One region of the Desulfovibrio intestinalis genome, then DNA from elsewhere that is predicted to be linked to it. Evidence: predicted binding sites of a transcription regulator. Region 1 holds the regulator's gene; each other region holds the start of a gene.
What was found. Region 1 encodes sigma-54, which starts transcription at its own class of promoters, with help from an activator protein. Its sites were predicted from a motif close to CTGGCACGGNNNNTGCTT; they were not measured.
Positions count from the first base shown of each region.

Region 2: HNQ38_RS03035 (DVU0150 family protein) is a predicted target of sigma-54. The motif match lies at 5,197-5,214, and genes of this name have one in related genera.
Region 3: HNQ38_RS09225 (ammonium transporter) is a predicted target of sigma-54. The motif match lies at 4,371-4,388, and genes of this name have one in related genera.
Region 4: hpsG ((2S)-3-sulfopropanediol dehydratase) is a predicted target of sigma-54. The motif match lies at 5,472-5,489, and genes of this name have one in related genera.

Region 1 is NZ_JACHGO010000005.1:93,149-101,019, forward strand. It holds gene dprA (DNA-processing protein DprA) at 1-303, shown strand, start outside; gene HNQ38_RS08835 (tyrosine recombinase XerC) at 300-1,442, shown strand; gene HNQ38_RS08840 (manganese-dependent inorganic pyrophosphatase) at 1,629-2,546, shown strand; gene HNQ38_RS08845 (PTS sugar transporter subunit IIB) at 3,466-3,924, opposite strand; gene HNQ38_RS08850 (PTS sugar transporter subunit IIA) at 3,929-4,372, opposite strand; gene rapZ (RNase adapter RapZ) at 4,407-5,336, opposite strand; gene hpf (ribosome hibernation-promoting factor, HPF/YfiA family) at 5,391-5,930, opposite strand; gene rpoN (RNA polymerase factor sigma-54) at 6,085-7,509, opposite strand; gene pyrG (CTP synthase) at 7,758-7,871, opposite strand, start outside.
Region 2 is NZ_JACHGO010000002.1:44,064-51,934, forward strand. It holds gene HNQ38_RS03025 (PEP/pyruvate-binding domain-containing protein) at 1-2,005, opposite strand, end outside; gene HNQ38_RS03030 (sigma 54-interacting transcriptional regulator) at 2,040-5,066, opposite strand; gene HNQ38_RS03035 (DVU0150 family protein) at 5,312-5,614, shown strand; gene HNQ38_RS03040 (sulfite exporter TauE/SafE family protein) at 5,626-6,690, shown strand; gene HNQ38_RS03045 (DUF4881 domain-containing protein) at 6,704-7,297, shown strand; gene HNQ38_RS03050 (hypothetical protein) at 7,363-7,677, shown strand; gene HNQ38_RS03055 (hypothetical protein) at 7,713-7,871, shown strand, end outside.
Region 3 is NZ_JACHGO010000005.1:199,998-207,868, reverse strand. It holds gene dapF (diaminopimelate epimerase) at 1-41, opposite strand, end outside; gene HNQ38_RS09235 (glutamine synthetase III family protein) at 402-2,594, opposite strand; gene HNQ38_RS09230 (P-II family nitrogen regulator) at 2,649-2,987, opposite strand; gene HNQ38_RS09225 (ammonium transporter) at 3,017-4,222, opposite strand; gene HNQ38_RS09220 (sigma-54 interaction domain-containing protein) at 4,958-6,559, opposite strand; gene HNQ38_RS09215 (UDP-glucose dehydrogenase family protein) at 6,729-7,871, opposite strand, start outside.
Region 4 is NZ_JACHGO010000004.1:213,081-220,951, forward strand. It holds gene HNQ38_RS07710 (MFS transporter) at 1-347, opposite strand, end outside; gene HNQ38_RS07715 (amidohydrolase family protein) at 498-1,331, opposite strand; gene hpsH ((2S)-3-sulfopropanediol dehydratase activating enzyme) at 1,925-2,821, opposite strand; gene hpsG ((2S)-3-sulfopropanediol dehydratase) at 2,926-5,400, opposite strand; gene HNQ38_RS07730 (LrgB family protein) at 6,572-7,285, opposite strand; gene HNQ38_RS07735 (CidA/LrgA family protein) at 7,270-7,659, opposite strand.

The DNA of each region.
Region 1 (7,871 bases):
GCCAGTTCTGCTTCATCCCAAAAAGGATCTCGCCGTAAAAGCTGTAAAGATGACGGCAATGCTGTGCATGTTGCTCCTGCCGTTCAGGAGCAACCTCGTCTCGATGCTGCGGAACAGCTCGCTCCGGCAGAACGCAGGGCATGTTTGCTGGATTGTTTACACCAGCGGGGGCCCATGCAGGCTGACGATCTGGCGTGTGTTTTAGATATGGCAGTATCAGAACTTAATGCCATGCTGGTGGGGCTTGAAATGCTGGGGCAGGTGCGAAGGCTGCCGGGAGCCCGGTATGAGGCCGGAAAATGAACGGAAAAAAACTGAAACAAGGCAAAGGCGCGTGCCGGGTAAGAAATATCTCTGATCCGGCTATTGGTTCTCGCTCGGCAGTGGATGTAGCAGAATTGCCTCCTGCCGGACATACAAAGGGGCCCGCGTCTGGGACTCCATCCGAGCTTTTATCCAGTGCGGCAGGCATTGCTGAAAGTGATGACAAGGCCAAGCCTGACCGTAGTGCGCTGTTTATTGAGGCTTTTTTAACCTGGATGGCTGTGCAGAAGGGGGCTTCAGAGGCTACGCTGAAAGCCTATGGCGTTGACCTGGCCCAACTGGCTGATTTTTTACGTGACCAGGGCGTTAATCTTGGGCAGCCGCAAACCGTAACACGCCGACATATCCAGGCTTTTTTGGCGTGGCTGTTTCGTAAGGGCGAAGCCAAAAGCTCTATGGCACGTAAGCTGGCAGCGACCCGTTCCTTCTTTCGTTTTCAGCAGCGCGGTGGTAGAGTAACGGAAAACGTGGCAGCCCAGGTACGAAATCCACGTCAGGAAAAGCGCCATCCACGCGCTCTTAATGTGGATGAAACGTTTGCCTTGCTGGATGCCTCGTCAGGACCTGCTGGCGCAAAAGGCCCAGTTTCTGGAAGTGCTGAAGAAGAGCGCACTCTTTGTAGGGACCTTGCCCTCGCTGAGCTGCTGTATGGTTCTGGCTTGCGCATATCCGAAGCTTTGAGTCTGGATGTTGACGACGTGCAGTTGTCGTCGCGCGTGTTGCGGGTTATGGGTAAAGGATCAAAAGAGAGGCTTTCGCCCCTGTCGGACACATCCTACACAAGTCTCAAGCAGTGGCTTGAAGAACGCCCTTTTTTGGCGCAATCAGAAGAAAACGCTTTGTTTGTGGGCACGCGTGGCGCTCGACTTAACAGGAGGGAGGCCGCCCGTATTGTGGAACGTTTGTGCCATCGCGCCGGGCTGTCGTTCACCGTTTCGCCCCACAGCTTGCGGCACTCCTTTGCAACCCACTTGCTTGAAGCCGGGGCAGACATGCGTAGTGTTCAAGAATTGTTGGGACATCAGCGCCTTACAACCACGCAGCGATATACGCAGTTAAGCCTTGAACGCCTTATGCAAACCTACGATCAGGCGCACCCCAGGGCTGCAAAAAAATAAAAAAATCACGAGCTATTTTTTAGTTTGTAATTTCAGTATATTATCGTATAGTTCGCCATGTGCTTACGGTGCCTGTGTCAGGAAAATTTCCCGGAGGCGCTTGGCATGGACAGCACTTTGTGCTAAAGAGAACAAATCGGTCAAATTAAACCGCATACCTGAACCATACCGGAAGGAGAGACAGTCATGTCTGCATTAGTTCTTGGTCACATGAATCCTGATACCGATAGCATTGTTTCCGCCATTGTCGCCGCTGATCTGTACAGCAAGCGCGGTATGGACGTCACCCCGGTTGCCCAGGGCGCGCCCACTCCCGAAACCGAATTCGTTCTGAAGAAGTTCGGCCTCACTGCTCCGCAGGTTATCTCCGATGTGGCTGGCAAAGATGTTTATCTGGTTGACTACTCCGATCTGGCCCAGGCCCCCAAGGGCATGGATTCCGCCACTGTGCTCGGCGTTGTCGACCACCACAAGCTTGGTGACGTGACCACCTCTGCGCCGCTGGAAGCCTGGATTTGGCCCGTTGGCTGCACCAACACTGTTCTTAAGAACATGTACGACTTCTACGGCATCGAAATTCCCAAGAACCTTGCTGGCGCCATGCTTTGCGCCATCCTGTCCGACACGGTTATTTTCAAGTCGCCCACCTGTACCCCTGCCGACAAAAAGGCCGTTGAAGAACTGGCCAAGATCGCAGGCGTGAGCGATGTGGTGTCTTTGGGCATGGAAATGTTCAAGGTCAAGAGTGCCGTTGACGGCACCCCCATGAAGGATCTCGTCTTCCGCGACTATAAAGATTTTGACATGAATGGCAGCAAAGTCGGCATTGGCCAGCTTGAAGTTGTCGACCTGTCCATCCTTGAGCCCGTAAAGGCTGGCCTGCAGGCCGAAATTGAAAAGGTTAAAGCTGAAGGCCGCCACAGCGTGTTCCTGCTGCTGACCGACATCATGAAAGAAGGTTCGGAAATGCTTATCGTATCCGATGATCCTTCCGTGGTGGAAAAGGCTTTTGGCGTAAAGGCTGAAGGCAGTACCGTTTGGCTGCCCGGCGTGATGAGCCGTAAAAAGCAGGTCGTGCCCAACTTTGAAAAGGCCTTCAAATAAGCTATTGGATGAAATACTAAAAAGCCCCCGGCGTTCTGCGCCGGGGGCTTTTTAGTATGGATTTAGCCAGTAGCGCGCAAACAAGAAAATCATTCGCAGTGAGGAGGGTGCTGATGAGGCCCACACAAGCAGTTTGTCCGCATGGCCAGATAATTTTATTTATGAATTCCCAAGACCGTATTGCTTGGAAGGTGCTTATTTGAAAGGAAGGCTTTGGTTGCTACGGTCAAATAAAAAAGAATTAGTGTTCAATCCAGATAAGCATCGCCACCAGTGCCAAGCAACCAGTGAGCACCATATAGGCTTGTCTTGTACGAAGAGAAAGTACAGCTCCCAATAAGGCAGCTACATAGAGGGCAGACCATGTTACCGCACGCAGAGCAGGCAGGGATTGGGTGTTTTGCAGGGTACGCAACAGACTGAAGATTACCACGAAGCAGAGGCAGTAGAGCGTGATCTGCCATAGGCTTCTATGCAAAGACGAGAAAAAAAGAGCCGCACCCGGGGCAAGTCCGCCGGGTTTACCCGCACACCATGTCTCAACCTTGTCTACCATTGGGTTTTGGCTGATGCGCTGGCGGTGTTCGCCATAGGCAGCGGCATAAGCCGCAAGCATGCAAAAAATAAGAGGGATAAGCAGATTGCCCGGTTCAGTCAGCCCAAAGTGTCTGCATAGAGGAAAAAGTAGTAAAAAGCTCAGGCTGCCATATGGAGGAACGACGCTGCCCAATTCTAGGGCGTCCAGCCATAGTAGCTCAAAGATGATGCCTAATGGGAGGGCCAGACTCCAGTCTGAAGTAATGGCTCCTGCTATGAGGGCCAGACAAATGGGGCGGTCAATGATGCCAATTATGCAGGAAGAGCGGGCCGCGCCTGCCAGGGCAAAAAAAAAGCGTAAGGTGCCCCAACTAACGTCATTTCATATAAGTTGTTCATGGGGACCCCTTACGGTTTCTGTGGGAACACTGCGGAAATCCAGTTGTACAAGGTGCTGCTGGATAGAGTGCAGGTCTTCCCTGTCCTGGGCTGACAACGCCACATGGGGAAGAATTTGTATTTTTTCCGGGCCGTAATGCAGGTTGCCAATATTGAGAGTTTCCATAATGACGCCCGCTCCGCTGGCGCGTCGAGCATCCTGGCAATTGCCAAAAAGAACAAAGCTGTCTTCGCCGCAGGCGTCAAGCGTTCTGGCCAGGTCGTGTACCGGAATGAAATGGGTGATAATACGTTGTGGCACGGCAAGTTCAATTATCTGCTGGCGCAGTTCGTCTGCAGCAAGCTCGTCGTTGGCAACCACCAGGTGCCTGGCACCAGTATAGGGTAACCACGCCTCTATGACCTGCCCGTGCACCAAACGATTATCAACGCGGAACCACATATAGCTAGCCGTCGTTTTTGGCTCGGGCCTTATTACGCAACATATTTCCGGCAACCACGATGCCCTTTGCCCCCGCTTCGCCTGCCAGTTGCGCCAGTTCTTCCAAAGGTTTTTCGCGTGTTGAGAAAACTTTGAGAAGCATAGGGAGATTCACTCCCGTTACAACCTCAACCTTGTGCGTGGTCAAAAGTGAAAGAGCCAAGTTGGTTGGGGTGCCGCCGAACATGTCAGTAAGAATAATGACCCCAGCCCCCTTGTCCAGCCTTTGGGCTGCGTCAGTAAGGCGTCGTACGGTTTCAGACACTTCGTGGGCAACGTCCACACTAATGGAGCTACAGTCGCTTTGCGGCCCCAGAATGAATTCAGCAGTCCGCAACATTGCCGAACCATAGTCGGCATGCGAAACGATGATGATACCCACCTGTGTCTTCTTGTTTTCGTCCGTCATGGCATTCCTCTCGACTCAAAGCCTGCCAGCTTTTTTAGCCAAGTTCAAGATGTCGGTGTTCCAGAGTTGTTGGATAGTCAGCCTGTTTTAATGCCTGCAAAATTTCTTCGGCCATGGCCACTGAACGGTGGCGTCCCCCAGTGCATCCAACAGCAATGGTGACGCGGTAACGGCCTTCAGCTTCCATAAGCGGCAGCATGAACAAAAGCAAATCCATAAGCTTGGCGCGAAATTCGCGTGCGTGCGGCTGATTGAAAACGTATTGCGCAACAGCCTTGTCTTTGCCGCATTGCGGGCGCAGTTCTTCTACAAAGTACGGATTGCTGAGAAAGCGCAGGTCAAATACAAAGTCGGCTTCGCGCGGGACACCGTATTTGAAACCAAAAGAAATTACGTTGACCTTGATGGCGCGGAGCTTGCTTTTGCTGTCGCTCCAGCGCTTCTGAATGGCACGCCGCAGGTCGTGAATGGAAAAGCGTGATGTGTCAACGACAAGGTCGGCCATCTCCCGCAGAGGGCGCAAGCTGTTGCGCTCGGAAAGCAGGGCGGTTTCAAGGCCCAGCCCCTCACGTTCAAGCGGGTGAGGGCGGCGGGTTGTCGCGTAGCGCCGCAGAAGCTCCTGAACGTCGCATTCCAGAAAAAGAAGCATGGGACGGACATTTTTGGCCGTAAGGTCAGACAATGCCTCGTTAATCTCATCCAGAAAATTGCTCTGCCGCAGATCCATGCCAAGGGCAATGCCCTTGAAGTGGCTCATGGAGGGGCGAGCCATCATGGCGACCATTTCAGGAGCCAAGCTCGCTGGCAACCCATCCACCACAAAATGGCCCATATCTTCAAAAACTTTTAGAGCCGTGCTTTTACCCGCTCCGGAAAGGCCGGTTACTATGCACACGGCCACGGGCTGCTCAGCTGCACAGATTTCAGCTGCAGACTCTTCGGGCTGTTGTTTTGTGGTGTTCATGAATCCCCCGCTAATTTCCCGGCTGCCTGATTGGCAGCCGGGAATCAGGAGTAGTTATAAGACGGGGTCAATCAGCGCGTAGCTGCTTGTGCGCGTGCGGTATACCACATTGATGCGGCCATTTTCTGCGTTAAAGAAGACCAGAAACTCGCTGCCAATGGAGTCAAGCTGCATAAGCGCCTCATCAAGGTGCAGCGGCTTGGTTGCCAGACGATCTGTGCCTTCCACAGGCAGTGCAACATCAGTTTCTGCGTCAATGTTGTAGGTGAAGACATCCACATCAGCACTGCGTGCCTTGCGGCGCTGCGTCTTCACTCGCGAAACCTGACGCTTGATCTGCGCTTCAACCTTGTCGGTCACAAGGTCAATAGCGGCATACATGTCTGAGGTTTGTTCTGTGGCATTGATATGCAGTCCTTCACCGACGACAGTAACCTCGCAACGGTGGCGGAATTTGTCCACAGTCAACACAACACTTACTTCAAGACCGGAAGATTTGCCAAAAAACCGCCCCAGCTTTTCAATGCGGCGGCGGGCATATTTCTTAAGGTGGTCGGAGGCTTCAAAGTTTTTGAAGGCGAAAGAGATGTTCATATAATCCTCCTTATTATGGCAGTTCTCCATGCGGAGAACCAGGAACCCGCCCTTGAGGGACGGTGAAAATCCGGCAAAAGGCCCGGTTTTTCGCAATTTTTGTCTTTCCTTCGTGGGCAGTCTGATTCAGCTTCTGCCACAGGCGATCAAAAAACTAAAAATGTTCCTTTCGTCTGGAAGAGGACGGAATATCAAGAGCGGTGCGGTACTTTGCCACAGTACGCCGTGCGATGTTGACCTTGAGGTGGTCCTTCAGCATTTCGCCAATGCGTTCATCGCTCAGGGGAGACTTGGTGTCTTCATCGGCGATGAATTTTTTTATAAGCGCCTTGACACTTTCGGAACCCACCTGACTTCCGTCATCCAGCTCCAAACCGCTATTGAAGAAAAATTTCAGCTCAAAAATACCGTGGGGCGTGGCCACATATTTGTTGGTCGTAATTCTGCTGACAGTCGACTCATGCATACTGATGTCGTCTGCAATGTCCTTGAGGATGAGAGGAGCAAGGCGCGATACACCAACTTCAAAAAAAGCTTGCTGATGCCTGACAATGCTTTCCATTACCTTGTACAGAGTGCGTTGGCGCTGATAAAGACTCTTGATGAGCCAGCTGGCCGAGCGCATCTTTTCCGTACAGTATTCCTTTTCTTTGTCTGAGGCTCCCTTCATGTCCATTTGGTTCATGTTGGAAAGCTGCAGTTGTGGCAAGCCATCTTCGTTGAGCAGTATGACAAATTCGTCACCCATCTTGTACACAAAGACGTCTGGGCTGACGTAGGTTGGCTCTCCGCCTCCAAAGCTGGCCCCTGGAAGGGGGTCAAGACTTTGAATAATATCCAGATACTCCTTGAGTTCCTCCATATCCAGTTTGAATTTACGCAGCAACGGCTTATAGCGCTTGCCTTCAAGGTCTTCCAGGTGAGAGCGTATCAGTTCAAGCAGTATGGGATCGCGGTCGTATTTCAGGCTTTTTATTTGCACCAGCAGGCATTCACGCGCGTCACGCGCTGCAACGCCCACGGGATCAAACAGCTGCACTTTTTCAAGCACTGTCAAAACGTCAGAAGGGTCCGACTCGGTCATCTGTGCAATTTCATCTATGCTGGCGTGCAGATAGCCTGCGGAAGAAAGATTGCCAATAATGACTTCGCCAATATCTTTTTGCGCGTCAGAGAGCGAAGAAAGGCGCAGTTGCCAAAGCAGGTGCCCTTCAAGGGTCGGTTTGGCTGAGTAGCGCGCCTCTAGAGGAGAAATGTCTTCAGCAACTTCAAATTCACGAGGCTGCACAAGGCGGGGAGTGCTGGCGAATTCGCCAAGATAGTCTTCCCAGTCGGCGTCCTTGGCCAAATCCTGGTCGTATACTTCTTCAGTGGCCTTTTCCCGTCGGTCTTCAGCTGGTTCAGCTGAGCCGTCATCGCCCTGGGATTCTTCCAGAAATGGGTTGTCCAGCATTTCTTGCTGCACAGTCTCCAGAAGCTCCATGCGCGAGAGCTGGAGCAGCTTGATGGCTTGCTGCAATTGCGGGGTCATCACCAGCTGCTGAGCCAGTTTGAGTTGCTGTCGAAGTTCCAGTGCCATGAGCCAGTTCCGCCTTGAATGTCCTCAGGAAAGTTTTTTATTTACAAGTAGTGTGCCATAGTGGCAAAAATTATGCAATAGCCAGAGGTTGCGAGAGCAAAAACATGGTTTGAAGTGCCTTGAAACAAGCTTTGCCCCATTGTTTTCAGGGTGTTGGCTTCACGGATGCCAATCGGGGCAAAAAATGAAAAAGGGAGGTTGGCCCTCCCTTTTTCATTTTCTATGAGATGTCTTTAAACCCTCAGGCGTTAAACCTTGGCGTGTTTTTTAGCAGCACCAATAAATTCGCGGAAGAGGGGGTGGGCATCCATAGGCCTGGATTTGAATTCGGGGTGGAACTGACAACCAAGGAACCACGGATG
Region 2 (7,871 bases), on a different contig from region 1:
CCCGGCGGGATTCCGGGTTACGCAGCCCGCCGCCAAGGTCAATGATATGAAGATCCAGCGGAATGGAGCTGACAAGCTCACTGGCAACGCCCGCGCTGTTGTCAGTGACACTGTCGGATATTTTGAACATCTCCGTATAGCTCATTTCGTGGGCGTAGCGCATGACGTCGTGCAGGGAAGTACAGTGTTCAGGGGTAAAGGTGTCGGCTCTGGGGTCTACCAGATGCAGGGGCAGAATATAGGGGGCCACACGCCGTAACAGCATAAGGGCCGGGCTGTCTGTTCTGGCCTGGGGGCGGGTCAGCCGCAAGGCCAGCAGTTCCGGTACTTCGCCGTCAAAAATTCTGCCCAACAGGGCGTCTACCGTGACAATCTGCCCCGGAGCGAGCACTCCGGTAACGCCGGGTATGTTCATAAGCGTCGGCACGCCAAATTCACGGCATATGGAGGCCATATGCCCGGTGAGGCTGCCAGTCTGGGCAATAATGGCAGAAGCGCGGCGCATGGCCGACATGGCGCTGGGTGAGGAGTGGTCCATAAGCATGACCGCGCCTTCGGGAAAGTGGGTGATGTCTTCGCCGTCGCCCACAAATACCACTGGCCCGCAGCCCACGCCTCTGGCTGCCACGTCCGCGCCGGAGAGCAGGGGACGCAGATGCCCCAGAATGGGCGCGGTTTTTTCTTCGGCCATGCTGTCCAGCCCCATTGGCCGCGTTTGCAGCAGGACGATCTGGTCGTCCTCGTCCACGGCCCATTCCATATCCTGCGGATACTGGTAGTGGCGTTCCAGTTCCATGACCATATTGGCAAGCTGGCGCACCTGCTCGTCACTGAGGCACGGCACATCTTGCAGGTCTTCCGGCACGGGGGTCAGTTCGCTGTCCACTCCTGTTTGGGTGCGCACCAGCCGCAGGCGCACAGCCTTGTGGGCAATGGCTGCCTTGGTAATTTTGCCTGTGGCGCGCGATACAAGCCATTGGTCGGGTGTGCCGGAACCGTCCACAACCATTTCGCCCAAGCCCCACAAGCCATTGATGACGATACTGTTGGAGCGCAGATCCACCGGGTGGCGTGAAAAAGCCACGCCTGCGGCGCGGGAGCGCACCATTTCCACACAGCACAGGCCCATGCCTGTGGCGTCAAGGGCGTAGCCGTGCCCGGCGCGGTAAGCCAGCGCGCGCGGCGAAAAAAGACTGGCCACCACGGTTTTGAAGGCTGCTATCAGGTCGTTGCGGGTAACGCCGAGCAAACTGCGGTATTGCCCGGCAAAGGACTGCACGCCGTCTTCGGCAATGGCGCTGGAGCGCAGGGCCACCACTACTTGAGGGTCGTTGCCATAGGCCAGATCCCACGCCTTGAGCAGGGCTTTTTCAACTTCAACAGGCACAGGGGCGTCGCAGATGAGCTGCTCCACCTGCCGGGAGACGGTATTGATGCTTTCCGTTTTTTCTGGATCCAAGGAACGCAGCAGGGAGTACATGCTCTTGAAAAGCCCCGGCGTGCGCAAAAGAAAAATGCTTCCGGCCTTGATGGTGATGGCGAAACCGCGCGGTACGGGCATGTCCAGCATATTGCGCAGTTCGCCCAGGTTGGCGTTCTTGCCGCCCACACTGTAGGCCATGCTTGCGTCCACCTCTCTGAGGTCGAGAGTAAGCGTGGGCACGTCGCCGCTGGCGCGCTGATCCAATTCTTTTTCGATGCGCTTGGCTATGCTTTGCACAGCTGCGTTCAAGCCTTCATGACGCTGGCTGGAAATATCGTTGAGCGTTGTCGCCATGCGGTCACAGCGAAAAATGGCTCTGCGGGCTTCCTTACGCACCTGGCTGGTTTCCATATGGCGCTCGCCCTGTTGGGTGGCGTTGAGGTTTGCCAGAATGCCCGCCAAATCCGCATTGGCCTGTAAAAGTTCCTTGAATGAAGCATAGCGCCTGTGGAAAGCGGTCATGGCCTGTTCGCGTGAGATGCGCGGCTTACGGCCAAAAAGTTTTTTGAGCTTACTGACCACAATAACACCCCTGTATGCTGTTTTTACGCGTTTATCAGCCCCTGTAGAAAGCCCTGCCGGCCACAACCACATAGCGCTGGGCCGGACCGCGGCCCTCCTTGCGAACAAGCCCCATCTGCACAAAGAGTTGCAAGTCGTATTGCGCAGTACGCATAGAAATATCTTTGCCAAGCATTTGCTGGTATTCCTGACGGCTTATGCTGCCCATAGCTTCAAGCCGGGGCCACATGGCGGCCTGCCGGTGATTGAGGCGAACAGTGTCTGCATTCACCGTGCTACTGCCGCCATTGCCATTGGCCGTAGAGGCGGCGGCTTCTGAAGCAGCCCCAGTGAATGCCGCAGGCGCGCGGGTTTGCCCAGATTCAAACCCTGGTTCCAGCCCAGATACATGCCCAGATACATGCCGAGGTTCCAGCCCGGATTCCTGATCGGAGCCAGGGGCGTAAAGCGGTACCTGCCGTGACGGATTGTCAGATGTGGTGGTGCTTGAGGCCGCTGCATCAGCGTCCGTTAGGGACGAGGCTTCCTGCCCGGGAGGGGAGGCTGCGGAAAATGCGCTGGCAGCCTGATTTTTCCCGGAAGTGGGCGTTCTTTGGGTATTATCTTCAGTTTCTGGCCGTGCGCCGTTCTTTTTCTCAGCACGGCTGCTGGCTGCCGCGTCTGCTTTGGAATCCTGCATATCGGCGCTGGCTTTGCCTGTTGCCTTTTCGCGTCCTTCCTGTGCCGTGGATTCATTGCCTTGCGTTTGCTGTTTTGACGCATCCTCGCTGGCCCCATTGGAAGCCACCGGGCCCAGCTGAATATTTTCGGCATAAAGAATGTTTTCTTCGCAAAACGTCAGCGCGCGGGTAAGCGTGTTTTTCAGTTCGCGCACATTTCCCGGCCATGCATAGGCCATAAGTTTGGCCAGAGCCCCCCGGCTGATCTGGGGCATTTGCATTGTACTGGACGCTTTAAAACCCTTGGCTGCTCTTGAAGGCGCATTTTGCGCAGAATTTGGATTTTCCACATCCGTTTCAACCTCTGCGCCCACTTCTTCAGCCTTGGCTCTGGCTTTCACGGCTTCTGTCAGAAAGTATACGGTAAGAGAAGGAATGTCGGTCTTTCTTTCCCGCAGCGGCGGCGTGTGGATGGTAATCACCGCAAGGCGGTAATAAAGATCTTCGCGAAAGGAACCCTCGCGGGCGTCTTCCAGCAGGGAGGCGTTAGTGGCAGCCACGATACGCGTATCAAAGGGAACTTCCTGATCGCTGCCCAATGGTCTGATGCGCCGGGTGGACAAGGCGCGCAGCAGCGCCTGCTGCACCTTGGGCGCTGCGTTGCCCACTTCGTCCAGCATAAGGGTGCCGCCTTCAGCAGCAAGAAACGCGCCTTTGCGGGCCTGCCGGGCTTCGGTGAACGCTCCTTTCACATGGCCGAACAGGGTGTCCATAAGCAGGTTTTCATCAAGGGCGCCGCAGTTGATGGTTATGAAGGGGCCGGAACTGCGGGCGCTCAGGCGGTGTATGGCCTCGGATACCAGCTCTTTGCCAGTGCCAGTTTCGCCAATGATGAGGACGTCGGCCAGGACTTGAGAGGCTTTGCGCACCTGGTCGCAGAGGGTCTGCATGGCTGAGGACGTACCCACCAGTCCGCTGGCAGGCAGGTCTTCGGGATGGGGCAGGTCTGGCACAGGTTCGCGCTGCCACTGAGCGTCTTGGAGGGCTTCGTGGCTGCGGCGCTGAATTTTTGCCTGCCGCAAACGGCCCAGCAGGGTGTTGATGTCGAATTTTACCCCTTCCAGCTCCTTGGGCATGGGCGGCAGATCAAGGTCGTCGGAGCCTCCGGTGATATTGCGCTTGTGCAGTGCGCGGCCCAGCATATTGAGCGACTTGCCCATCTGGTGCGCCAGCCACCACAAACTTAAGGCCAAAAGAATCATGCCCCCCAGAAAACTGACGGTGTATATGCCCATAACCTGCATGCCGGTGCGGGTGGTGGTGAAGCTGGTGTCCAGTACGGCAAGGCCGCCAAGAACCACTGGTTCGCCGCCCGCGCCGGGTTTGAAGCTCACGGGCACATAGCTCACCCTTTCGACCCGCATTTGCCCGTTGCTCCACACCGTACTGCTTTCAGTCATGGGCAGCTGGTTGGCTTGCCCTGCCTGCACATCGGCAACCATGCTCCAGTAGTTTATGTGCTCGGGGCTGGGGCGGAAGGCCATGCTGAATCCCGGGCGGCCATAATCCCCCCAGAATCCCGCGCGCACGGCATCATTGCCCAGGCTTTTTCCAGCCAGGGCCGCATCGGGCGTTTCTGACTGAAAAAGCATCCAGCCTTCCCTGTCGAAAAACAGGCTGCGCACACGGGTATCCGCGCCAGATGCGGCAATGGGGGCGTCGGGAGACGAATAGCGCGACACGATGTCCCGCAGGTCTTTCATGTCCAGAGATAAAAGAAGGTAGCCAGTAAAATTGCCTTCCCTGTCATGCACGGCCGTAAAAAATCGCAAGACGTGCAGAGACAGACTTTGAAGGGATTTGTTGACCGGCACCATCGAGTACACGGCTTCCATAGGCTGGCCCACATTGACATAGCCCGGCTTCTGTTCGCCGCCCAGATTGTGGAAAGGGCTTGAAGGGCTGTCCAGGGCAACATGCATGGGCACATTGATGATCTGGCTGTCATGACTGAGTAAAAGGTAGCGGTTTTCGGGGGCCAAACCGACGTACGCCACTTCACGGTAGTGCAGCCCGTTGGCCTTGGCGCGAAACTCCATTCTGTGCTTCATGTCCTCCGGGTCCATAGACCCGGCGGCCAGAATAAGCAGTTGGTTGCGCGTTTCTGCCAGGGCCTGCTCAAGAGCCAGCCTCATGCCCTGAGCCTGAAGTTGCGCGTTGCGCGCTATTGCACGATTGACGATGTGCTCAATGCTGCTGCCAGTGGCAACAAAGATGAGAAGCAGCACGACGGTCAGCAGGGGGATCCCCAGCATGAGCATGCGGCTGACAAGGCTCCTGTTCATGAAAAACGAGGTAATGTCCAAGGTGCTCCCACCGGGAAGCGTTCTGTAGAAGCGCATTTGAGACCCCCTCTACGGTTGCGCAAAAAAGCGCAATCTTTGAGTCGACTATAGGGGCATTGCGAAAATCAGGCAAGATATTTCGCGCAAACTTGGAGAAAAAACGGCAAAATTCGGCAAATATCATGCAATGGCACAGTGATTGCTATCTTTTTCACATTCACTGCGTGACAGTCGGTGTGGGCCCGGTGTGGGAACCGCCGAAGAGAGTCCAGATAGGGAACTCAAACAGAGTGGAGGAGTTTATGAAAAAGATGCGCAAGCTCATGACCTGGCTGGCAGGCTGCGCGCTCATGCTCGCTGCCATGCCCGGACTGGCCCTGGCAGCTGGCGGCAAGGCTTCGGCGGTGGTCATTGTGGCCGACACGCGCAAGCTGGACGGCATCTTGTACTGGTGGGCCGAAATGTACAATGAAAGCCATCTGTTTTTCGCCATCCTGACCATGCTCATCATCCCCATAGTGGGTTGTATTCTTGGCTGGCTGGCTGACATCGTCATGACGCATATCGGCATTGACCTCAAGAACCGCGAACTGGCCGAAAAGTAAGGGGGCACAGTATGGAATGGCTGTATATTTTGATGCCCATTTCCGGCGTTAATATTTTTTGGCCGGGATTGATCATTCTTGGATTCGGCGTGGGTATTATCGGCGGCTTCTTTGGTCTGGGCGGCGCATGGATGGTGACCCCCGGTCTGAATATTCTGGGCTTTCCTATGGCATTCGCCATCGGCACCGACGTGGCGCAGATGGCAGGTAAATCACTTATTTCAACCATGAGGCACGGCAAGTTTGGCAACGTTGACTACATGCTGGGCATCACCATGCTCGTTGGTACGGTCATCGGCGTTGAAATTGGCGCGCAGATGGTCATGTGGCTTGAGCGCATCGGCTCCGTCGACAAGGTCGTACGCTGGCTCTACGTCGTACTGCTCATGTCGATCGCATGGCTCGTCTTTCACGATGCCGCAGTGCGCCGCCGCAAGGAACGCGAAGCCAAGGCCCAACACAAGGAACTTGACGCTAGCGCCGTTGGAATTGACTGGGCTTCACGCCTTCAAGCCATCAGGATTCCCCCTGTTATCCATTACAAGCATGCCAATATCACCTGCTCGGCATGGCTGCCCATCACCGTTAGCCTTTTCACGGGCTGGTTGGCCGGTATCCTCGGCATCGGCGGTGGCCTCATCCGTATGCCCGCTCTGGTCTATCTTGTGGGCTGCCCCACCCATCTGGCAGTGGGCACGGACCTCTTTGAAGTCGCCATCTCCGGCCTGTACGGTACAGCGTCCTACGCATACAAGGGTCGCGTGGAACTCCTGGCCGCGCTCATCATGCTCGCTGGCGCCGCTGTTGGCGCGCAGATAGGCGTGGTAGCGACCAAGTACGTCAAGGGTTACGGCATCCGCTTTGTGTTCGGTCTGGCTGTTCTTGGTTGCCTTATGTCGGTTATTCTCAAGCTTCTTGAAGCCGAATTCCCGTCCTGGGGCTGGTTGCTTGGCCCTATGGCCACTGTTGAAGTGCTTGGCTTCGTTAGCGCCATTTCCATCTACATCGCGGTGAAGATGGTCCAGGGTGCCAAGGCGGAATTGGCCGCCAAGAAGATGCGTGCAGCGAACAGCTAGGAGGAACACAGCCATGAAGATTCGTAGTTTGCTGCTTACCCTGGTACTTGGACTCGCCACCTTTCTCACTGCCTGCAACTTTGAAGGCGGAGTAGAACAGGGCCGTTGCGTAGCCTATAATCCCGAAGCCAAAACACTGACCATCGTGGTTGACGTCACCCACGATCAGTTCAACCCCCATTATAGTGGCGGAACACATACATATAAGCTTCCTACCGTGCCTGGCGAAATGGGGCCCGCGCCTGAAGTGGGCGGCCGCCTCATGATTGACCTGGCTAAAAATACGGTGCTCATATACGACCTCGACGCCAAGGCAGTTCGCGAAATTCCCGTTCAGTTCGTTGACGTGGAAAAGAACATCCGGCCCAGGCATCCCAAGGTTGCTGGCAAGACATTCCCCATCATCGACAAGGAACAGCAGACCGTTACGGTGTACTCCGGCCGCCTGAGTTCCCTGATAACCTTCAAGGTGCCTGCCAGCGAGATTGATCTGCCCCCCTATGCCTGGACGGCTGGCAATGAAATGCGCGTAGCCTTCCGCAATAGCGACAAGGATCAGGCAATACGCATCATGAACGTGAGCAAGACCAATATATTCAGCAAGTAAGGTTTATACGGCATCAATTCCGGGGCGGGTAAAACCCGCCCCGGCGAAAGTCTCCGGAGAGCAGCATGAACAGCTACAAGCAACACCTCTATATCAGTTGCATTCGCATAACAGCCAACATGCTCATGGTGGCAGCAGTTTTTGCGGCCATGTACCAGTCGGCGCGCAGTGTCAACTCTGCCGAACTGGTTTTCTGCGCCTGGTTTTTCGGCATTACCGTCTCTGTATGGGCCGCAGCCTTCTGGTTGACGCGGCAGGTTCGCCGGCGCTTTCCCGCTGAAGGGCAAAGTATGGTTCAATTGCCGCGCGAAGGACTCAGCCTTGTCAGCTGGCGTGTGCTTGAATCTTCCCCCAGTTCTTTGATGGCTCAACGCTCATGATTGCCGCTCACCCTGTCAGAGGATGTAACTTGCCCATGCAGACAGTTCTTGATGACGACACCTGGGATGCCTGTCAGGAAATCCGTCAGCGTCAGCGTAAACTTGGTATGGTATGCGCCGTGCTGCTGGCGATAGCCTTGCTGTGCCTGGTTGACGGCCTGCAAGGGCTTATGCGTTCGGGGGCCACGGTTCTT
Region 3 (7,871 bases), 110 kb from region 1:
CCGATGCCCTGCATCTTCGTAAAGCGCAATGTCGCAGCCATATAGTTCTCCTTTATTCATCAAAGGCGTACAACGCCCCTATTAAACATCATTGATTATATAATGAATAAACAACCTATTCTGATTCAAGATAAAAGTAAACATGAAGACTGGCGCGCAAAATCAAAAAAGGCGAAGAGCCGCCAGACTCTCCGCCTTGTGGCCACCGGCCTTCGCCGTCCGTTGCGGCGAACGGCGAGGCCCGTGGCTCCCTGCGGTTTTACCGCAGGGGCTGATAGCTGGGAGACCACCTTCCCCCCCGGGATGAGACTCCTGCTATCAACTTTTTTAGAGTACGTTACGTATGACTGACCTCCACGAGGTTGTAACCGTACATTATTCAATAACTATCAACATAAAGCCTAATGCACCCACAACAGCTCTGCGTACTTGGGCAGCACCCACAGGGTGTCGTCCACAATGCTTTCAAGGGCATCGGCGTGTTCACGGCATTGGTTCATGGCTGAAAGAATGCAATCGCGTGCCACTTTGGCCTCTTCAAGAGCACCTGCGGTGCTGTGGGCTTTGGCAATAGCCTTGTCCAACTCGGCTACGCCCTTTTGCAAAGCTACAACATGACCGCGCAGAGTATTGAAGTACACTTCTTCCGCATCTGCACCCTTTTCACCCAGCACGGCTCTGGTTTTAATGACCGCATCGGCGGCGCGAGCCTGTGCTTCAATGCACTGGGGCAGTACGGACGTACGCAGCATGTCGAGCATAAGATTGCCTTCAATGCATATGGTTTTGCAGTAACTTTCCAGCAATATTTCCTGGCGCGAAATGATTTCGCGTTCGGTAAGGATGCCGTGGCGCAGGAAGACGTTCATGACTTCTGGGTCACTGTAGTGCTCCAGCGCGGTTACTGTGTTGTTATGGTTAGGCAAGCCGCGACGAGCGGCTTCTTCAGCCCAGGATTCCGCATAGCCGTTGCCGTTGAAGACCACGGGCATGTGCTCCTTGAACAGACGGGGAAGCAGTTCCTGCAAGGCGGAATTCAAATCCGTACCTGCAGAAATGGACGCCTCAAGTTCAGTGGCAATGTCGTCCAGGGCGCAGGCCACAGCGGCATTGAGCACTATGTTCACCGGAGCCACCGACTGCGAAGAACCCACCGCACGGAATTCAAACTTGTTGCCCGTGAAAGCAAAGGGACTCGTCCGGTTGCGGTCAGCAAGGTCAACAGGCAGAGGCGGCAGGGTCGAGACCCCTACTTCCATGAAGCCACTTTTTTTGTTTTTGGAACCACGGCCATTGTTGATGCCTTCCAGCACGTCGGTAAGCTGTTCGCCAAGATAGACAGACAAAATGGCCGGGGGCGCTTCGTTGGCGCCAAGACGATGGTCATTGCCAGCGCCCACAGTGCCAAGGCGCAGCGCCGTACTGTGCTTGTGTACCGCACGCAGAACCGCGGCCAAAAAGACCAGGAATTGAGCGTTGTCCTGCGGTGTGGTGCCAGGATTGAGCAGGTTCTGGCCATCGGAGTCACCCATGGACCAGTTGTTGTGCTTGCCGCTTCCGTTCACACCAGCAAAGGGTTTTTCGTGCAGCAGGCATACAAAGCCGTGCCTGCCTGCCAAATGACGCATCATGTTCATTGCGAGCATGTTGTGGTCGCAGGCAATGTTTGCTTCTTCGTAAACAGGGGCCAGCTCGAACTGACCAGGAGCCACTTCGTTATGTCTGGTTTTGGCGGGAATACCCAGAGCCAGCAGTTCCTTTTCCACGTCCTGCATGAAGCTCATTACACGGCCTGGAATTGCGCCGAAGTAGTGATCTTCCATTTCCTGGCCTTTAGGAGAAGGAGCACCCAGCAGCGTGCGGCCTGCCAGCAGCAGGTCAGGACGCAGCGCCGCAAGGTTTTTATCTACCAGAAAATACTCTTGCTCCGGTCCAACCATGGCGCGCACATAGGCGGCTGAGTCGTTGCCGAAGAGACGCAGTATGCGCAGGGCCTGCCTGGACAAGGCTGAAATGGAGCGCAACAAGGGAATTTTGCGGTCCAGCGCCTCGCCGGAGTAAGAATAGAAGTACGTGGGGATATGCAGCGTTGCCCCGTAAGGAGCGGGAATTATAAACACGGGAACAGAAGGATCCCACGCTGTATAGCCGCGTGCTTCAAAGGTTGAACGGATGCCGCCGGAAGGAAAAGAGGAAGCATCGGGTTCACCGCTGATAAGCATTTTGCCCGAAAACTCACTGATAACCTGGCCGTCTGCAGTGGGCGACAAGAAAGCATCATGCTTTTCAGCCGTCAGGCCAGTCATGGGATGAAACCAGTGGGTGTAGTGGGTTGCGCCGTTTTCAATGGCCCAATCTTTCATGGCATTGGCCACCACATCGGCAATTTCGGGGTTCAGGCGTTCACCATCACGAATGGTCTTGGCCAGCTTGCGGTACACATCCTTGGGCAGGCGTTTGCGCATGGTAGCTAGGCCAAATACATGACGGCCAAAACCTTCTTCCACGCCGCACCCTGTATCTTCTTTGCTGGTGGGCATCACGGGAGAGGTATTAATTGCCTTGAACAACGCCTTTTTACGGGGGGAACTCATACTTCTTCTCCTTTATCCTTTAAACAAGAGTTGCTGCCATCGGAGGAAGCGCTCTTACAGAGCTGCATCGCCACGTTCGCCTGTGCGGATGCGAATGGCATCCTCCACATCACTGATGAAAATCTTTCCATCCCCAACCTGCCCCGTACGGGCTGTAGCCACTACTGCATTGATTACAGATTCTATCATGTCGTTATGCAGTACTATTTCAATTTTTACCTTTGGAAGGCAGTCCACCTGCATGATATTGCCCCTGTACACTTCAGTGTGCCCACGCTGGCGGCCAAATCCTTTTATTTCAGTATAGTTGAGGCCGTGAATTCCCTTTTCTGAAAGCATATCCCTGACCTTTTCAAACAAGCCGGGCCGGATGATAATTTCGAGCTTCTTCATACTGCTGTTCCTTTTCCTTGCGGCAAGGTTTACAGGTTGTAGCCACGTTCGTTATGTTCACCAAGATCAAGGCCTGTAAATTCTTCTTCAGGCGCGACGCGCAGGCCAACGATGGCGTTTACTACATAAAGGATGATGCGTGTCGCGATATATACAAAGACCCATGTGCCGACGATGGAAACCAGTTGGATCCACACTTGCCCTGGGTTGCCGTAAAAGAGACCGTCCACATTGTTGATGGCCGCGCTGGCGAAAAGGCCAGTAGCAAGCGCGCCCCAGGTGCCGCCAAGACCGTGAATACCAACCACATCAAGCGCATCATCGTATCCAAGCTTGCCCTTCATGAACACGCCGCCGTAGCATACAAGGCCACCAATAAATCCGATGAGCATGGCAGGCAAAATTTCAACAAAACCAGCTCCGGGAGTGATGGCCACCAGGCCTGCCAGCGCACCAGAAATTGCGCCAAGGCTTGTAGGCTTGCCAGTGTGCTTCCATTCGATAAGCAGCCAGCCGAGAATGCCGCAGGCAGAAGCCATATGGGTTGTTACCAGCGCTTGACCGGCAAGAGAGCCAGAAGCCAGTGCGCTACCCGCGTTGAAACCAAACCAGCCAAACCAGAGGATGCCGCCGCCAAGCAGGGTCAAGGGCAAACTATGAGGAGAATGTTGCGAACCAGTGGAAATCCGCGGACCAAGGGCTTGGGCGCAGGCCAAAGCCGCTGCACCGGAAGACATATGCACCACCGCTCCGCCTGCGAAATCAAGCGCGCCCATTTGTCCCATCCAGCCGCCGCCCCACACCCAATGGGCCATGGGCGAGTAGACGCATATCAGCCAAAGTCCGGAAAAAAGCAGCATGGCTGAAAAACGGATTCGTTCAGCGTAAGCGCCTGAGATCAGCGCTACGGTGAGCACCGCAAACATGCATTGAAAGCCCATAAATACGGTGTGGGGAAGTTGGGGAGCCATTGGCGCGGATTCTCCGCCGACACCTTTCAGGAAAAGGAAGTCGAAGTTGCCAATAAGGCCACCCACGTCACCGCCAAAAGCCAAGGTGTACCCAACAAAGGCCCAAAGAACTGAAATGAGTCCCAAACAGGCGTAGCTGTGCATGTGGGTTGAAAGCACGTTTCGTGCGCGAACTAGACCACCATAAAAAAGGGCCAGGGCCGGGGTCATAAGCATGACCATTGTGGCGCAGATAATAATAAATGCGGTATCAGAGGCGTTCATACGGGCATCCTTGATCTTTACGGCCACCTTGCGTCATGAGCGTGTCCACTTATGAAGCAACAGTGTGTCGTGTTGACTGAACCTCTTCAGCGGGTCGGCGCCAGACCCGCTACAACGACACAGCGTCGTTGCCAGTACAACCCCTCTCAGGCATTATTTGTGCCAAAGTTGAAGAAAACTGTTGATGATTTTATAACATGCTTAAATTTTAATATTTTTTCATATGTCCCCAGTTTGACTGAAAGAAGAAATTTATTTGTGAATGATATTTTATTACATTTTAGTCGAAAGATTTTTTACCCATCAACATATTAAAAATGACTTTTTTGATTAAACTTATAAAATTAAATAAATTTAGTATGTTATGCTTATTTTATTAAAATATACCATTTTGTAGATTCTTTTTAACCAGAGATGTTTTGTCTGCTCCAAAAACTAAAAAACCTGAAACAGCAGGCTGCTTCAGGCGAAATATCTGATAACGTCTGGATGTTTAAAATATCTACTGAAATGTAGATTTATGTTTTTAGATGTTGTCAGGGGGCAAAATAAGATGCGCGGCGGGGGGTGCTACTGGAATTGAGCTAAGCTGCAGTTCGAGTCGCTGTGGGCATGTGTGAAGATTGAGAAGAAAAAGCCTGTCCTCTTTCCACCGATAGCCGGCAATGAGGCCAGGCCGTAAACTTGTTGATACAGCGGCGAAAAAGGCTCGTCATTGAGCGCGCGAGAAGGCATCTATATCCGTTCACGCCTGAGGCGAAAATCTTTGTAACTGATGCCATATTTTTTCATTCGTAACGCCATTATTCTTTCAGTCAGACCAAGGCTGGCGGCAGCCTTTCCCATTTGCCCCTGGCTGAATTCAAGAGCCTCAACAATGGAAGCTCGTTCCAGTTCATCCAGTTGATCCTGTAAGCTGCCAGAAAATCCGGGCCTTAGTGTGCAGACGTTTTCACCATTCACATTGGTGCAGTGAATGCCGTGCAAGGCTGGGGGCAGGTGCTGCGGCAGGACAAGGCCTTCCCGGCCCAGAAGCAAGACTGCCCTCTCCATAACATTTTCGAGTTCGCGAATGTTGCCCGGCCACGCATAGCGTTGCAGCATATCCATAACGGCCAGAGAAAGGCGTACGTTTTCACGTCCATTCGTCTGCGCGAATTTTTTTATGAAATGGTTGGCAAGCGGAAGAATATCTTCTGGGCGGCCACGCAGCGGCGGAAGATATATGGGAAAGACATTGAGGCGGTAGAAAAGATCGCGCCGAAAGCTTTCCTGATTGACCATGTGTTCAAGGTTACGGTTGGTAGCAGTGATAAAACGCACATCAACATAGTGCGTTTCCATACCGCCCAGGCGTTCAAAAGCTCTTTCTTGCAAAACGCGTAGAAGTTTGGCCTGAGTCATGAGTGAAAGCTCGCCGACTTCATCCAAAAAGAGCGTGCCGCCGTTGGCTAGTTCAAAGCGTCCCTTGCGTGTTGCGTTGGCTCCGGTAAATGCGCCACGCTCATGACCAAATAACTCACTTTCAATAAGATTTTCCGGTAATGCGGCACAGTTCAGTGAAATGAATGGCTTACTTGCTCTAGAGCTGCCAGTATGTATGGCGCGAGCTGCCAGTTCCTTACCTGTACCGGATTCACCCTGCAAAAAAACTGTTGTGGCTGACGGGGCAACCTGGGCAATCTGGGCGTAAACTTTTTGCATGCCTTCAGAGTTGCCCACAAAACCTCTTGGCCGCAGGGGCGAAGAGGTGTCTTCATCCATACGCCCCTGTGTTTCAAGGGCTGCATGACCCAACAGTGTGGAAACTATCGTGAGAAGCCGCATTTCATCTTCAAGCGTGGCGTTATCCACCAACAAGTGGTCCACTGAAAGCGCTCCCACTACCTGATCGTTAAGGCGAATGGGAACACAGATAAAGGAAATGTCCTCTTTACCCAGATCGCGTGATCTCGTGCGGTTGAGGAACAATGGATCTTCAGACACGTTGGATATGTACATGGGGCGGCCGCTTTCGATAACTCCCCCCGTGATGCCTTCACCGCGCACATAGCGGCCCCGCCTGAGTTCCGCAGGCTTGAGCCCATAGGCGGCCTCTGTTCTGATTTCTCCGGTATGCGGTGAAATCAGAGTGATGGCGCCGCGCATCATATGAAGCTGATCCGCCATAAGCGAAAGAGCCTTGTTCAATGCCTGCGCAAGGTCAGTGGTGGTATTCATGATCTGGGCAAGTTCAAAAAGCAGCTTGAGTTGCTGTTCTTGATGATCGCCCGCGGTATTGGATAAAACACCTGTGTGCTGGCCGTTTTCAGTGGGGGGGATGGTGGTCTTGCGCATGTTCCCAATATACTCCAGCAATGCCTGGGGTGCAATCCGACAGGGATGGGCCGGGAGCTGGTCTGCTACGGCCAGGGTGAACCCTATGGAAAGTATCATAAAAAGGGCTGAACTCTACGGTTCAGCCCTTTCAGTTACTCTATATTCCGAGTAGACATAATTTGCCAGACTAGGCGTTTGCCCTGCCAATGCAAAAATAGGCAAAACCGTGATCAGCCATAGAGGAAGGGGAATACAGGTTTCGTCCGTCAAAGAGCAATGGCGCTGTCAGAAGACTGCGCACTCGTGCAAAGTCGGGATTACGGAACTGGTTCCATTCAGTCACAACCATCAGCCCTTGAGCCCCTTGGCAGGTATCATACTGATCTTCAACGATTTCAACCAGCTTGTTATCCGCAAAAATTGAGCGTGCATTGTCAGCGGCAACAGGGTCAAATGCCCGTATCTTCATTCCTTTGGAGGTCAGCTCATTGATAATGGTAATGGCCGCGGCTTCGCGCATGTCGTCGGTGTTGGCCTTGAAAGCCAAGCCCCACATGGCCAGGGTTTTACCAGCCACACCACCCTGCGGTGCAAAGTATTCTTCAACGCGGCTCGCCATATGTTTTTTCTGCCGGGCGTTTACAGCTTCCACCGCATTGAGCAGTTCAGGCCGCACGCCAGCATTTTCAGCAGTGCGAATAAGCGCTTTTACATCCTTGGGGAAGCACGATCCGCCATAACCCACCCCAGGGTAGATGAACTGGTAGCCGATGCGGGAATCAGAACCGATACCCGTGCGCACATCACGCACGTCTGCACCCACGCGTTCGCAAATAGTGGCAATTTCATTAATGAAAGAAATTTTGGTAGCCAGCATGCAGTTGGCGGCGTACTTGGTCATCTCTGCGCTGCGCACACCCATAACTATGATTTTATCACGGTTGCGGGCAAAGGGGGCGTAGAGCTCGCGCATGACAGTGGCGGCCTTTTCCGAATCCGTGCCGATAACCACGCGGTCAGGCTTCATGAAGTCGGAAATGGCGTCTCCCTCTTTGAGGAACTCAGGATTTGAAACAACGTCAACGTGCAAGTTTACGCCACGCTTGGTCAGTTCTTTTTCAATAAGGCCACGCACTTCATCAGCCGTTCCCACAGGCACGGTGGACTTGTCCACCACAACCATGTCCTTCTGCATGTATTGGCCGATCTCGCTCGCGACCTGACGAACAAAACTCAAATCGCATGAGCCGTCAGGCTGGGGCGGCGTACCAACGCAAATAAATGCACAATCGGCCTGCGCGATGCCATCTTCAAGCTTGGTTGTAAAAGT
Region 4 (7,871 bases), on a different contig from region 1:
ATGCCGATAGTGTCATATGTGGGAATAAGACCGATGCAGACCGTGGCTATACCCATAATTTCAAGGGTAAGGATAAGCATCTTCTTGCGTCCGAGCTTGTCGCCGAAATGGCCGAAGATGATGCCGCCGAGGGGGCGGGCCACAAAGCCCACGGCAAAGGTGGCGAAGGCCAGCATGGTGCCGATGCGGGGGTCAAATGACGGAAAATACAGCTGATTGAAAAACAGGCCAGCCACAACGCCGTACAAAAAGAAGTCGTACCATTCGATGACAGCCCCGATAATGGACGAGGCCACAACGCGGCGCAGGTTTTTTTGCTGTTCCGGAGTAAGGTTTTCGGTTTGCATGGTGATCCTTATGGTTGCTGTGCAGATGTATTCACATGCAGGGGCTGCCGTCCAGCCCCTGCCAGCGGAAAAACGCTTTCCGCCGTTCCATTCCGGTAACCGCCCGCAAGCCAGCGCGCTGACAAACCGGCGCTTGCAGCGGGCGCAGCCCTATAGGCCGAGCAGCCTCGCGGCATTGTTGAACATGACGTTTTCAAGAACTTCAGGCGTGAAGGGCAAACGCTTGTAAAGGGCGATCTGTTCCTGAAAATCCATAAAGGGCGCCGCGCTGGCAAAAAGCACCTTGTCGCCAATGAGCGTATTGGCCGCCTGGATGTAGCCTTCAGAAAAAGGCTGTTCTTCGTATTCCGCCAGGTCGATGTAGACGTTCTTGTGCCTGTGTACGGTCATGATGACTTCGCTTACCCAGGGGTAGCAGCCGTGGCTGATGACGATCTTGAGCTTGGGAAAGTCCGTGGCCACCCGGTCGATATGGCGGGGATGGGCATCTTCCATCACGGCTCCGCCCACAAGAGTGCCAGGGCCGGTGGTGATGACGATGGGCACATCAAGCTCGCAACACTTTGAATAGATGGGATAGTATTTGGCGTGGCTGGCAGGAATGCGCGCAAGATAGGGGTCAATGGCCGCCCCGCGCATGCCGTGCTGCGTTACCATTGCCGACAGTTCGTCCACTGCGTCCATGCCCTTGTGGGGATCAAGCCCGGCAAAACCGATGAACTTGTCAGGATAAAGACGCATAAGCTCAAGAATGCCGGGGTTGGCAGAGCCAAGGCCATAGGTGGTTTCGGCATCGCGCCCTGTCACCACGCCCTTGACCACGTTCTGCTTTTCCATATCGGCAACAATTGTTTCGATGGGCTCCGGTTTGGCGCGGTCGGCATACTTGAACAGCTCGAACATGCCCCCGAAAACCTTGTTCGCAAGCATGCCCTTTACAGCGTCAGGCGTACTGGGGCGAAACCGGAAATCTATGATTTTCATGAATAATCCTTTAAAAATTGATGGTGCCCGTGAACTCTTTACTGACTAAAGGCAAGAAGCGTGCCTATTGTGAATTTGAGCGCAATAAATCTGGCTGATTTTCATAGCAAATCACTTTTATATAATCTTTTAATGTTAAATTTAAATTAGTTATATAACAATAAACGCTTTCGTCTTTATCCAAAACTTGGGTCAGACAAGCGAAGAAATACTGCCCTTGTACCAAATCTGGCGAGATTGCCCCAATTATGTGGAAACGAGGATGAAGTTCTATTAATAACATGCTAATATTATTATATAATTTTATCTATAATAGTAATTATTTGTAATGACATTACAATAATTACTACCTTGTTGCTTTTTTGCAACAAGGGTGTTTATCATAAAATTTTTTTAAAATAAGCATGTTATAGCATTTTTTACCTGCAATGTGTGCAAAAAAACACACCCCACAGCAGACAATTGTGTAAAAAAACACAATTGTCTGCTGTGGGGTGAAAATGCGCGATTTTTCAATTTTTGCCAGCGGCACGCGCGCGCCATACGCGGGACTCAGCCTTCAGAATCACAACGCACGGGCAAGCTCGTGCGGCCTATTGAGCCAATTCCCGCAACCGCTCCATGCGTGCTTCGTCAGCTTTCACGTCATCAAGTTCATACCGCCGGCCAAGATAGGAATACTTGGGCTGCCCCATGCGGTGATAGGTCAAAAGCTCATATTCAATATTGGGCCTGCGCGGAATAAACTCGCGGATGGCAAGAATATCATCGTCAGAATCGTTGAAGCCCGGCACAACAGGAGTACGCACCAGTATGGGCAAATAGGGAAAATCTTCACAGATAGCGGTGAAATTTTTAAGAATCAGAGCATTGTCCACGCCTGTAAACTCTTTATGCTTCACCGGGTTAAGACTCTTTATGTCGAAGATAAGCTTGTCGAGGTGCTTGCAAGCTTCATAAAGATGCCCATAGGGATAACACCCGCAGGTTTCTATGGTGGTATTGATATGGTGTCTCTTGCCTTCACGCAGCAGGGCGTGGGCAAACTTATGCTGGGTAAGTGCCTCGCCTCCCGAAAGGGTCATGCCCCCGCCAGAGCGGTGATAGAACACGCCGTCTTCTTCCACCTTGTTCAGCACCTGCTCAACACTCATGCTTTCACCGTAAATGCTCTGCGCGCCTGACGGGCAGGCGTGAACACAGGCCATACACTCCGTGCAGCGGCTGCGGTCATGCAGAATGATGCCCTCCACCAGCCCCAGCGCTCCAGAGGGACAAACCTTGAGGCAGCGCCCGCAAACCTGGGCGGAGAGGCAGCGTGAAGGATTGAAGGCGTGTTCCGGCTTGATGTTTTGTGATTCAGGGTTGCTGCACCAGAGGCAGTGCAAGGGGCAGCCCTTGAGAAACACCAGGGTACGGATACCTTCGCCGTCGTGAACGCTGAACTTCTGTATATTGAAAACAGTGCCTTTAACTTGTGCGTCCGTCATGGGTCATCCTTGTGTTGCGGCCCGGCCGGGCGCGCCTTCGTGTATGAAAAAAGGGGGAAGGGGTGCTCCCCTCCCCCCCGGGTTGGTCGTGTTGCAGCTATGCCCTAGAACTGGGCGTGCTCTGTGCGGTCGATGATGTCATTCTGCAAGTCGCGGGACAGGTCGCAGAAATACGCGCTGTACCCGGCGATGCGCACCAGCAGGCTGCGGTAGTTGTCCGGCTCCTGCTGGGCCTTGACCAGAGTTTCCTTGTTCACGATGTTGAACTGCAAGTGCCACAGCTTGAGGTCGCACCAGGTACGGATGAGGTTGACGATCTTCTGCGTGCCGTCTTCACCAGCCACGCACTTGGGCGACAGCTTGATGTTCAGCAGGCGTGAAGCGCGGTTGGTCATGCCGTAGTTCTTGGAGTGGTAGTTCGAGAGCAGCACCGCGGTGGGGCCGTTTTTGTCCGCGCCGTGAGAGGCCGAAGAACCGTCGGACAGGGCCGTCCAGGCGTGACGGCCATTGGGCGTGGCAGAAACAACCTTGCCAAAAGGCACGTGCGAGGTGATGGGCACATAGCGCACGTCCACATGCACGCCGCGTTCACGCGAGCTCTTGGCGGCTTCAACCTGGGTAACGCGGTCCACGTCCTTGGCTACGCTGTCGGCATAGGCATCGTTGTTGCCGTAGCAGGGGGCGTTGCGCAGCATTTCGCGCACGGCTTCGTGGCCCTTGAAGTCGGCCTTGCAAGCCTCAACAACTTCCTTGAGGGTCAGCTTCTTGTCTTCAAACACCAGTTTTTTGATGGCAGACAGGGAGTCCACCACGGTGCCGTAACCAAGGAATTCAAAGTAGGAGTAATCCACGCCGCCGGGGATCTTTTCAGCGTGCAGGTCCATGAGGTTTTCCATGCACAGGTTGTGCAGCACGGAAGACATCGGAGCCGAGAAGTGCTGGGGACGCAGCTTGTCCACCACATGCTGCTGCTGGAAAGCCTTGCGCAGCAGGTTCAGGTGCTGGGCCTTGTAGGCTTCGTAAAACTCTTCCCAGGTGTTGAACTTGGTGACGTCGCCGGTTTCAAGGCCGATGACTTCATCGCCATAGTGCAGCATGCGGCCATTATAGAGCAGCATTTCCAGCGCCGTGGCAAAGTTCACATACACGCAGCCAGAGGTGTAGGTATCGCGGTTGGGCATGCGCGTTTCAGTGCAGCCCGACACGGCGTAGTCCAGAGCTTCGTTGACCGGGCAGCCCTTGATGGCGTTAAGGAAAACCACTTCTTCGTCATTGATGAGCTTGGGGAAGCCCGAGCCGTCCTTGATGGTCAGAGCCACTTCGCGCAGGAAGCGTTCTGGCGAGCGGGAGTGGATACGCGCGGCCAGGTCGGGGTAGTTCAGGGGGAACTCGCGCTTGGACTCAAGGAAAAGATAGCTGAGGTCGTTGGTGGCGTCTTCGCCTTCGGGAGTCTGGCCGCCGATGGTCACGGCTTCCCAGTGGGCATAACCTTCCTGAAATTCAACGCCCGTGGGGTTGATGTACAGATCGATGAACTGGGCCATATCCACCCACATGCATTCCAGCAGGTCCTTGGCTTCTTCGCGGGTGATGCGCCCTTCATCAAGGTCTTTTTTATACAGGGGGTAGAGGTACTGGTCCATGCGGCCGTTGGAAATAATGGCGCTGGCCTTCTGCTCGATGCGCGAGAACATCTGCACGAACCACTGGCACTGCATGGCTTCACGGAAGGTGCGGGCCGGATGGGCAGGCACATGATCGCAGGTTTCGGCGATCTGCAGAAGCTCGGCCTTGCGCTTGGGATCAGATTCCTTGGCGGCCAGTTCACGGGCGAGGTCGGCGTGGCGCTTGGCCCAGATCATGATGGCGTCGCACACAATAATCATTGCTTCAAGGAAGGGTTTTTTGTCCCAAAGATCCACTGAGTTGTTCAGATCAAGGTTGGCAAGTTTTTCCTTGGCTTCGTTCTGAATGTCGATGAAGCCGCGATTGATAACTTTTTCGTAGTCCGGCACCCACTGAAGGGCCGAGCGGTATGAAGAGGTTTCGCTGACCACGAACTTGGACTTGAGGCCGCGTTCGTCGTGATAGGTCACGCCACGGATGTCTTCGGGCAGCGCCTTGTTAAGGTGCTCATGGTAGGTCTTGCCTTCCCAGTAGGGGGCGATTTCTTCCATAACAACCTTGATGTCTTCCTGCGAAATCTGGAAGGGGCTCTTGTCGCGATTGGCGAGGTCAGCCAGCACTTCGCGGTAAAAGTCACCGTCAATTTCAGGGTAGAGGATGCCGTAGCGGCCAAGCATGCCCACGCGGCCAGCCAGCAGCTGGTTGGGCGTGATCCAGACCGTGATTTTTTCGGCCACGTTCTTCAGCGCCTTGGCCCAGCGCAGGGTCAGCAGTTCGCCCTCGGTTTCGCGCATGGATTCGGTGAAATACTTGGCGCGTTCCACGTCCACATTCGGCAGGGTGAACTGATTGCTCTCCAGAATACTGTAGACGCGTTCACGCCCCTGACGATTGACGCTCTTGTTGACAACGCGCTCTTCCTGGGGGGACATGCAGCAACCGCACTGGCTCATAATAAAACTCCTGAATGGGTGTTATGTTCTTTATTTGGGTGATTGTGATATTCATCCCAATATCCCCTCTTGAGCATCATTCATGCCATTTGCGTAACACTATTTTATATTTGGATATTTTTTAAATTATGCGTAATGCCAACAAATATGCCAAGGCTGCGATTGTTGCAAAAAAACAACAATAGTATCCACAATTATGCAAAATCATTGAATAAAATTATTTAGTGTTTTTTTGCAACGGTGTAAAAAAACACTTTTTCACAATCTCTCCTGAATAAAGCCCAATTTTTGAAAGCAGCCGCTCTTCTTCAGGTCATCAAGCCCTTGAAGCACTCTGTCCTATGGGCAGCAAAACAAGCTGTAAAATTCTGCGAAAAACAGGCTCTGTGAGCGCATAGGCCAGTCAGGCAAAGACGCCTGCCAATGCGGCACAGCGCTGACTCAGCCCCCTTGCGGTGTTTCTGCTTGCAGCGCATTTGGCTCGCAACGGATGGCTCTTGCAGTGCTTCTGGCTGCGGCATACGGCCCCCCCGGCGTTGTCTTGCCTGAGCCAGCCTGCGCGCGGCAGCGTAGCACGCGCCGCTCATCCGGTCACTGGCGAACCAGCTCAGACCGTGCACTTCAATACAGCGCAACACGCCGCCGTGACGTGACCAGAAAAACATGGATATTGCTTGAAAGAATATGCTGGCGAGATAAGGAGGGCTATGGCGCGGCGCAGGGCATAGCCGCTGTAACTAGCTGCTTGCCCTGAAAAAAATTTAACCCCGACCGGAGTGGGCCGGTCGGGGTTAGCAAGGAGGCTCACGGGGATGAGCATGGGCGTCAGGCGGGCGTTCTGGGTGCGCCCGCCTGACGCTTCGGGGTTGTCACAGGAGGAGGGTGTGGACAATCCAATCTGCGGTCAGCCCCTGCCTGGAAGGCTGGCCGACTAAACCATTAGCGGGAGCATTATACTAATGGCAAGAGGCGTGCCAGGCATGAGATATTCTCATATCATGCTGCTTTAATAGATTAAATAAAAACAAATCCCCATGAGCCATTCAACGATTGTGCTACAATTTTACTCATTCATATCCAGACGGTGCGTAATAATTACTCACACTATTCCTCGTCTGTCCAAATCCCGGCCAATCTTGCATATGCGCCGGGCGGCACGCGCGGCAAACAGCTAGCCGAGAACAGGCAGGCGCAATACCAGCCAGACCACAAAAGGGGCCAGCGCGGCAGTGATGATGCCAGCCAGAATAAGCGCCAGACCAGCCATAGCCCCCTGTTCCTCACCTTCCTGAAGGGCCGCAGCGGTTCCCTGAGCGTGAGACACTGTGCCCAGGGCCAGTCCTCTGGCAAAAGGGTCAGCCACATGTGCAAGGTTCAGAGTCCAGCCGCCTATAAGGGAACCAAGCGTACCAGTGGCTACCACAAAGGCAGCCGCCAGCGACGGTATGCCGCCATACATGCCTGCGATTTCAATGGCAAAGGGGATGGAGACGCTCTTGGGCATGATGGATATGACAACTTCCTGCGGCAAGCCGCCAACTCTCGCCATCAGCCCCGTGGAAAACATAGCCACAAAGGCTCCGGCGCACACGCTGCCCATAATGGCAAGTGCGTAGCGCAAAAGCACAAGGCGGTAGCGGTACAAAGGTAATGCCAGAGCAACCGTGGCAGGGCCAATGAAGGAAGTCATAATCTTTGAAGCAGGCTCGTACACGGCGTAGGGAATATCAAAGCCCACCAGCACAATAATGACCGCAGCGGCTCCAAGAGCCACGATATTCAACAAAGGATGCTTGTAGCGCAGATACAGCGCACGCACCGCCATATATGCCAACAGCGTGCCCAGAATGCACAGCACTGTGCTTATGCTTACATAGGATTGCATGATTCGCCCTCCCGCCTGCGCGCCCTACAGCGTAAGGCACGACCTAACAGCCCCACGGTGAGCAAGGGCAAAACAGCGCCCACAACTATGGCTACCAGCAATATCCAGCCGTAGTCATAAAAAACGCCGCCCCACTGCATGAGGCCAACAGCAACAGGCACAAAGAAAAACACCATATGCTTGAGCAAAAAGTTGGCCGCTGTGCTTATGTGGTCTTCCTTGACGATTCCGGTGAGCAAGAGAAGAAAAAGCACCACAATGCCAAGCACATTACCGGGCATTGGCAGCCCGGTGGCGCGTACCACCCAGTCCGAGCCCCAGAACAGACCCGCCAGAATAGCCATCTGCCATAAAAACTTCCATGCCTCTTTCATTTCCAAATACCGCCAGTGTTGGGCCTTTGCGCGGCAACCGCGCCATAATTTGATGGCAATCCGGCACATCCGGCAAAATTGTGAACTGTGCCTCCACAGAAAAACGCGGCCTTGCCCTACGGCAAAATTCCCGGCTCTCGCAACGGATCCCACTCTCCGCTGTTATTGGGCACTTTCCGGTTCAGAAACCTTGCTGACAGTCTGTAAAAACA